Regions from separate parts of the Streptomyces sp. NPDC005566 genome, predicted to be linked through region 2. Evidence: riboswitches for the same ligand, from Rfam matches in the RefSeq annotation. Region 2 holds a riboswitch; the other holds the start of a gene.
The links. Region 2 has a riboswitch for cobalamin ahead of ABZS61_RS14620 (cobalamin biosynthesis protein). Riboswitches for the same ligand answer to the same signal wherever they lie in the genome.
Positions count from the first base shown of each region.

Region 1: linked by a shared signal. The riboswitch ahead of ABZS61_RS13915 (ribonucleoside-diphosphate reductase subunit alpha) and the one ahead of ABZS61_RS14620 (cobalamin biosynthesis protein) in region 2 are both predicted to bind cobalamin.

Region 1 covers NZ_JBEXDB010000007.1:287,526-291,696, forward strand. The annotation lists gene ABZS61_RS13915 (ribonucleoside-diphosphate reductase subunit alpha) at 1-2,073, opposite strand, end outside; cobalamin riboswitch at 2,211-2,342, opposite strand; gene ABZS61_RS13920 (GNAT family N-acetyltransferase) at 2,388-2,888, opposite strand; gene mctP (monocarboxylate uptake permease MctP) at 3,073-4,171, opposite strand, start outside.
Region 2 covers NZ_JBEXDB010000008.1:52,667-56,837, forward strand. The annotation lists gene ABZS61_RS14605 (class II aldolase/adducin family protein) at 1-225, opposite strand, end outside; gene ABZS61_RS14610 (inorganic phosphate transporter) at 531-1,793, shown strand; gene ABZS61_RS14615 (hypothetical protein) at 1,806-2,027, shown strand; cobalamin riboswitch at 2,191-2,318, shown strand; gene ABZS61_RS14620 (cobalamin biosynthesis protein) at 2,448-3,395, shown strand; gene ABZS61_RS14625 (cobyric acid synthase) at 3,392-4,171, shown strand, end outside.

The DNA.
Region 1 (4,171 bases), on a different contig from region 2:
ACGCACCTCCTCGGGAATCCAGGCGAAGCCCTGCACCGAGCCGCTCGCCTCGCGCAGTGCCTCCCGGGTCCGCGCGTCCCACACGCCGAGCTTCTTCAGCTCGTCCACCAGGTAGGCGTTGACCTGGAGGAACTCCCCGCTGAGCGTCTCGCGCTTGAAGAGGTTGGAGACCTGCGGCTCGATGCACTCGTACACACCGGCGATCGAGGCGATCGTCGCCGTCGGCGCGATGGCGAGCAGCAGCGAGTTGCGCATCCCGGTCTTCGCGATCCGGCCACGCAGTGCGTCCCAGCGCTCGGGCCAGTTCAGCTCGGTGTCGTAGTGGTCGGGGTGCAGTACACCGCGGGCGGCGCGCGTCTCGGACCAGGCGGGCAGCGGGCCCGAGCGCTCCGCGAGGTCGCACGACGCCTCGTAGGCGGCCAGCATGATCCGCTCGGAGATCCTCGTGGAGAGCGCGCGGGCCTCGGGGGAGTCGAAGGGCAGCCGCAGCTGGAAGAAGACGTCCTGCAGGCCCATCGCGCCCAGGCCCACCGGGCGCCAGCGGGCGTTGGAGCGCCCGGCCTGCTCGGTCGGGTAGAAGTTGATGTCCACCACGCGGTCGAGGAAGGTCACGGCGGTACGGACCGTGGCGTCCAGCCGCTCCCAGTCCATCTCCCCGCCGACGACGAACGCGCCGAGGTTGACCGAACCCAGATTGCAGACGGCCGTCTCGCCGTCGTCGGTGACCTCGAGGATCTCCGTGCACAGGTTCGACGAGTGCACGACTCTCCCCGGCTCGGCGGTCTGGTTCGCGGTCCGGTTGGAGGCGTCCTTGAACGTCATCCAGCCCTGACCGGTCTGTGCGAGCGTCCGCATCATCCGCCCGTACAGCTCACGGGCGGGCATCGTCCTGCGGGCCAGGCCCTTGGCCTCCGCCGCACGGTACGCGGCATCGAACTCGTCGCCCCACAGGTCGACCAGCTCGGGGGTGTCGGCAGGGGAGAACAGCGACCACTCGGTGTCCGCGTCGACGCGGCGCATGAACTCGTCGGGGATCCAGTGCGCCAGATTCAGGTTGTGCGTGCGGCGCTGGTCCTCACCCGTGTTGTCCCGCAGCTCCAGGAACTCCTCGATGTCCGCGTGCCAGGTCTCCAGGTAGACGGCGGCGGCGCCCTTGCGGCGGCCCCCCTGGTTGACCGCGGCGACGGAGGCGTCGAGCGTCTTCAGGAACGGAACGATGCCGTTGGAGTGCCCGTTGGTGCCACGGATCAGCGAACCCCGGGCGCGGATCCGGGAGTACGAGAGACCGATGCCCCCGGCGTGCTTGGACAGCCGTGCCACCTGGTGGTAGCGGTCGTAGATCGAGTCGAGCTCGTCCAGCGGGGAGTCCAGCAGATAGCAGGAGGACATCTGCGGGTGCCGGGTACCGGAGTTGAACAGGGTGGGCGAGGAGGGAAGGTAGTCGAGCCGGCTCATCAGCCCGTACAGCGAGGCGACTTCGTCCAGGGCGCGCTCGGAGGTGTCCTCGGCGAGGCCCGCGGCCACCCGGAGCATGAAGTGCTGCGGGGTCTCGATGACCTGGCGGGTGAGCGGATGGCGCAGCAGGTAGCGGCTGAACAGCGTCCGGAGCCCGAAGTAGCCGAAGCGGTCGTCGGCGCCGTCGGTGAGCGCCTGCCCGGCCAGCGCGTCGAGGGCGTCCGCGTGCAGCGTGACGAACTCCGCCGTACGGTCGGCGATCAGGCCCTCGCGGTGGCCGACGGCAACCGAGGCGGAGAACGACACGGCGCCCTGGCCGGCGGCCTCGTCCGCGATGGTGCGGGTGAGGAGCCGTGCGGCGAGCCGGGAGTAGGCGGGGTCCTCGGAGATCAGGCCCGCGGCGGCCTCGGTGGCCAGCGAGCGCAGCTCGGCCTCGTCCGACCGGGCGTTGCGGCCGCGCAGCGCGGCGGCGGCGACCCGTCCCGGGTCGGTGTCGGGCAGATCGACGGTGAGGTCGGTCAGGGTCCGCAGCAGTGCGGTCCCGGGCCCGTCGGGCGTGGCGTGCGCGGACTCGGCTGAATCGACCGCTGAAACCGGATCGGCTGGCGCGATGGTCACTGGGGCTATCCCTCGCTCGGCTCGGGGCCGGCGGGAGCGGGGGCAGCCGGGCAGGACGATGCCCGGGAGAGGGGCAGCACTGCGCACGGCGTCCACCGGCCCTCCGCGAGGCCCGGACGTCGGGCGTCCGGTTCGGTCGAGCCGGACGCGCTGTCGGCAGGTCTTCGGACTTCCCGGTGCGCAGAAGCACACCGATCACACCGTTGCGGGACAGTTCCGGATTCGCACCGGATTCCCCTGCGGAGACAGCGAGCATGAGCATACATGTGGGGGCCGTCGGACATGGCAGCCCCCACATGTTGTGTCGCGCTCGGTCAGAGCTCCAGGCGGAATGTCAGGAGCGAGATGTGTTCGACGGGCTTCCAGTCCCGTTCCGGAGTGCGTACGAAGCCCAGCCGCCGGTAGATCCGATGGGCGCCGTGCATGGCCTGCTGCGTCGACAGGACGAGACCGGAGACGCCCTCCGTGGCCCGTGCCCGGTCGATGCAGGCCCGTACGAGCGCCTCGCCCGCCCCGCGTCCACGGGCCTCGCCGGAAACGGCCAGCATCCGGAACTCGGCCTCGTCCACCCCGGCGATGTCCGCCCACGGGCTGCCGGGTGCCGCGTAGGTCACACCGCCGAGCAGCGTGCCGTCACCGCCCACCGCGACGAGTACCTCCGCCTCGGCGGCCCGGCGGCCGACCGCGCGCAGTTCCGCCAGATAGGGGTCGTCGGCGCCGAAGTCCAGCAGCTCGTCGGCGAGATACGCCTCGGCGGTGATGCCGGCCAGTGCCTCGTGCTCCTGGAGGCCGACGGGCCTGATCGAGATGTCCATGGCGGGAGTCTGCATCAGGCGGAAGTGAGGGTCGAACTCCTTTACGGAGATCTGGACTCCTTCACGGCAGAACGGACTCCCCGTACGGCGAGCCGGACACCCCTCCGGCGGCCCCGAACGGAGCGGGCCGCCGCGCCCCTGGGGATGCGGCGGCCCGTTGAGGAACCGGCTTCGGAGGGTGCGGTCAGTGACCGCTGCCCGGGGCACCCACGGTGGGACCGTCGCCCGCCGTGGGATCGCCGCCCTGGGCGCCCACGGTGGCGCTGCCCGGGGCACCCACGGTGGCCGGCGGCAGCGCCGTCTTGACACCCGGGTCGCCCGCGTCCGCGGTGTAGTCGGACGGGGAGGTCTCGTCGATCCCGGCCGGTGCCTTCAGCGCGTTCAGGACGAAGGTCAGTACGACCACCACGACGACGTTCAGCACGAACGCCGTCAGACCGATGTAGCCGATCTCGCCGATGCCGGGGATCTCCTTGGAGGACCCGCCGAAGTGCTTCTGGGTCGGGCTCGCGACGCCGTACGCGGCGGCCGTGCCGTAGACCATTCCGACCGCCCAGCCCGCCAGCAGGGCCCAGCGGTGGAACCACCGGGTGAAGAGGCCGCCCACCAGGGCGGGCATCGTCTGGAGGATCCAGATCCCGCCGAGCAGCTGGAAGTTGATCGCGACCGTCTTGTCCATCGTGAGGACGAAGGCGAGCGCGCCGACCTTGACCAGGAGCGAGACCAGCTTGGAGACCTTGGTCTCCTGGGCCGGGGTCGCGTCGGGCTTGATGAAGTCCTTGTAGATATTGCGGGTGAAGAGGTTCGCCGCGGCGATCGACATGATCGCTGCGGGTACCAGTGCGCCGATCCCGATCGCGGCGAAGGCCACACCGGCGAACCAGTCGGGGAACATGTTCTCGAACAGCTGCGGAATGGCCAGCTGACCGTTGTCCACCTTCACTCCGGCGGCGATCGCCATGAAGCCGAGCAGGGCCAGCAGGCCGAGCATCAGCGAATACAACGGCAGGATCGTGGTGTTGCGCCGGATCACGTCACGGCTGCGGCTGGAGAGCGTCGCCGTGATCGAGTGCGGGTACATGAAGAGCGCCAGCGCCGAGCCCAGGGCCAGCGTGGCATAACCCCATTGGCCCATGTCGCCGGGCACGAGAGCACCGCGTGGCTTGCCCGTCGCCTCGTTCGTCTGCGCGAAGGCCTCGCCCGCCTTGGCGAAGATGTCGTCGAATCCGCCGAGTTTGATGGGGATGTAGATGATGGCCACCGCGATGACCAGATAGATCAGG
Region 2 (4,171 bases):
CATGCCGCCGAGGACCTGACGCCCTTCGAGGTCGACGCCGACCGCGTCTGCGGGGCCCAGCCGGTCGTAGGGCACTCCGCTGGGGGTGACCAGGACGACTCCGCCGACCCGCGCCGACACGTTGCCCGAGGTGCCGACGACCAGCCCGTCCGCGGCAGTCCTGCGGGCCGTCGCGACGACGCCGTCCCATGCCCGCTCGATCGCGTCCTGGTGCTGATCGCTCATGGGGCGATCCTAGGGTCATCCGTTCGTATCACTCCGGCTCCGCCGTGGCCTGTCGGGCGGAGCCGTCGAGGGTCACGTGACCGATGTCATCCCAAAGGGGCAAATGCGGCACACCAGGTGCGCACCGGAACCCGGCGAAGGCCGGTTGCCGCACCGGCGCGGGCCGGTGCGGCCACCCTGGGCGCACACAAGCGGAATGGCTGCTCGCGCTTGGAGTCACCACAACGCCCTGCCCAGTTCATCTTCCGTTCATCCAGGTTGCTTACGTTCCTACAGCCACTGACGTCGAACGATTGCCTGGGTAAATGGAACACATCACGCTGCTGCTCGCGATCGTGATCGTGACAGCTCTCGTGTTCGATTTCACGAACGGTTTCCACGACACCGCCAACGCGATGGCCACCACCATCTCGACCGGCGCCCTCAAGCCCAAGACAGCGGTGGCCATGTCCGCCGTTCTCAACCTCGTCGGCGCGTTCCTGTCGGTGGAGGTCGCCAAGACGATCTCCGGCGGGATCATCAATGAGAACGGCCTCAGAACCGAGGTCATCTTCGCGGCGCTCGTCGGCGCCATCCTGTGGAATCTGCTGACCTGGCTGGTCGGCCTGCCCTCCAGTTCCTCCCACGCGCTCTTCGGCGGCCTCATCGGCGCCGCGGTCATGTCGGCCGGCTGGTCCTCGATCAACGGCGGCACCGTCGTCACGAAGGTCCTCCTGCCCGCGATCGCGGCCCCCCTCGTGGCAGGTCTGGCCGCACTACTGGCCACGAAGCTGACGTACCGCCTCAACCGGAAGATCACCGACGAGGCGCAGCTGAAGTCGACCGCCAAGGGCTACCGGGCCGGACAGATCGCCTCGGCCGGTCTCGTCTCCCTCGCCCACGGCACCAACGACGCCCAGAAGACGATGGGCATCATCACCCTGGCCCTGGTCACCGGTGGCGTGCTCGCCCCCGGCTCCAACCCGCCGGTCTGGGTCATCGCCTCCGCCGGTATCGCCATCGCACTGGGCACCTACCTCGGCGGCTGGCGCATCATCCGCACCATGGGCAGCGGCCTCACCGACCTCAGGCCGCCGCAGGGCTTCGCCGCCCAGACCAGTGCGGCCACGGTCATCCTGGCCTCCTCGCACCTCGGCTTCTCCCTCTCCACCACCCAGTCCTGCTCCGGTGCCGTGATGGGCGCCGGTCTCGGACGCAAGGGAGGCGTGGTCCGCTGGTCCACGGCCACCCGCATGTTCATCGCCTGGGGCCTGACCCTGCCGGCCGCCGGCCTGGTCGGCGCGGGCGCGGAGTTCCTCACCAAACAGGGCCCCTGGGGTGTCGGCGTGGTCGCCGTTCTCCTCGTCGCGGGCTCCGGTGCCATCTGGCTGCTGTCGCGCCGCAAGCCGGTCGACCACACCAACGTCAACGAGACGGACGCCGAGCCCGCGGGCGTCGTCACCACCGCCATCGCGGCCGTCAGCCCGCCGCCCATCGGCTCCGGCGTCCCGGACCTCAAGACCACCATCCCGGCCCCGGCCCCGACGGCCGGAACCCCGGCCGACCCGGCCCGACCGGCCACGGTGTAAGGACAGATCCGTATGAACATCGACTGGGCAGCTCTCGCCTCCGTCTTCGGCGTCAGCCTCGTGGTCACCGTCGCACTGGTCGGCCTCTTCACTCTCGGCATCATCGGCCTCGCCAAGCAGGCCTCGGCGGTTCAGTCCGGCGGATCCCTCACGCTGGCGCGCACCGGCGCGTACGCCTGTTTCGGGCTGTGCGCGGCGGCGGTCGCCTACGGGATCTATCTGATCGTCGTCTGAGCACCCCGGCGCGGCGCCGCCGTCTCCTCGCATCGGGCCGGACACACCACGGGTGTGTCCGGCCCGATGTGCGTCTGCGCACACTGCACTCCCGCAGGTCAACGGCAGGTTGACGGGCGTTCACGGGGCGTGGTGGACTGCCGGTGCCATTTACGGCGACAGGAGAGGAAGCCGGTGCGAATCCGGCGCGGTCCCGCCACTGTCACCGGGGAGCAGGCCCCCACACGGAAGTCACGGTCCACCACGGACTGGAAGGCCGGGGGAACTGCGGATCCGGAAGCCAGGAGACTCTCGTCGCCGGTCACGTCGAACCAGGGCGCGGACCCTGAGTTAAGGACATCTGCCATGCCTGGCTGCCGTGCGTCGGTCCCTGTGTCACCCGCTCCGAAGGTCCTTCGAGGCGCGACGGCCGGCTGAACCGTGCGAGCCGACCGCATCTTCGCGTACGGCGCCACCGCCGGTCTGATCGGCGACCTGCTGCTCGGTGACCCCCGGCGGGGCCACCCCGTCGCCGCCTTCGGGCAGGCCGCGGCAGGCGTCGAGAGCCGGCTGTGGCGCGACCACCGCGGCTGGGGCGCCCTGCACGCACTCGTCTGCGCCGGGGGCGCCACGGGCGCCGCCGCGCTGGCCGCCCGTGCCGTACGCGACCGTCCCGCCGCGGCCGTGGCCCTGACCGCCGCCGCCACCTGGTCCGTCGTCGGCGGTACGTCGCTGGGCCGGGAGGCCCGCGCCATCGGCGGTGCGCTCGCCGCCGGTGACGTCGAGGTGGCCCGGGAGCGGCTGCCGCACCTCTGCGGCCGTGACCCCCAGTCCCTCGACGGACCGCAGATCGCCCGCGCGGTGGTGGAGTCCGTCGCCGAGAACACCTCCGACGCCGTCGTCGGCGCTCTGGTGTGGGGCGCCATCGGCGGTGTCCCGGGCCTCGTCGCGTTCCGGGCCGTCAACACACTCGACGCCATGGTCGGCCACAGGTCGCCGCGCCACCGCCGCTACGGCTGGGCCTCGGCCCGTCTCGACGACCTCGCCGGCTGGCCCGGGGCCCGCCTCACCGCGGTGCTCGCCGTGGCCGCCGGTGGCCGTCCGCGCGAGGCGGTACGGGCCTGGCGGGCCGACGCGGGAAAGCACCCGAGCCCCAACGCGGGCCCGGTGGAGGCCTCGTTCGCGGGTGCGCTCGGCGTGCGCCTCGGCGGGACTCTCGCGTACGGCGGCCGGGTCGAGCACCGGCCCGTACTCAACGGGGAGACCGGCCGGGACGTGCGGGTCACTGATATCGAACGCGCGGTGCGGCTGTCGCGCCGGGTGAGTGTGCTGGCCCTCGGCGTGTGTGCGGCCGCGCGGCTGGCCGCAGGACGGAAGGGTCGGGCATGAGCGGCGGACAGGGCGGCGGGCTGCTGGTCGCGGGAACCACCTCGGACGCGGGCAAGAGCGTCGTCACGGCGGGGATCTGCCGGTGGCTGGTGCGCCAGGGGGTGAAGGTCGCACCGTTCAAGGCGCAGAACATGTCGCTGAACTCGTTCGTCACCCACGAGGGTGCGGAGATCGGCCGTGCCCAGGCGATGCAGGCGCAGGCCGCCCGGGTGGAGCCGAGCGTGCTGATGAACCCGGTGCTGCTCAAGCCCGGTGGTGACCGCTCCAGTCAGGTGGTCCTGATGGGGAAGCCGGTCGGCGAGATGAGTGCGCGCGGCTACCACGGCGGGCGCCAGGAATCGCTGCTGGGGACGGTCGTGGACTGTCTGGAGCAGCTCCGGGGCACGTATGACGCCGTGATCTGCGAGGGGGCGGGCAGTCCGGCCGAGATCAATCTGCGGCGCACGGACATCGTGAACATGGGCATCGCGCGGGCGGCTCGCTTCCCGGTGCTGGTCGTCGGGGACATCGACCGGGGCGGGGTGTTCGCTTCGTTCTTCGGTACGACGGCGCTGCTGAGCGCCGAGGACCAGGCGCTGGTCGCCGGGTACCTCGTCAACAAGTTCCGCGGCGATGTGTCGCTGCTGGAGCCCGGCCTGGACATGCTGCACGAGCTCACCGGGCGCCGTACGTACGGGGTGCTGCCGTTCGCCCACGGCCTCGGTATCGACGAGGAGGACGGGCTGCGGGTGTCGATGCGCGGCGCCGTGCGGGAGTCGGTCGTCGCACCGCCGCAC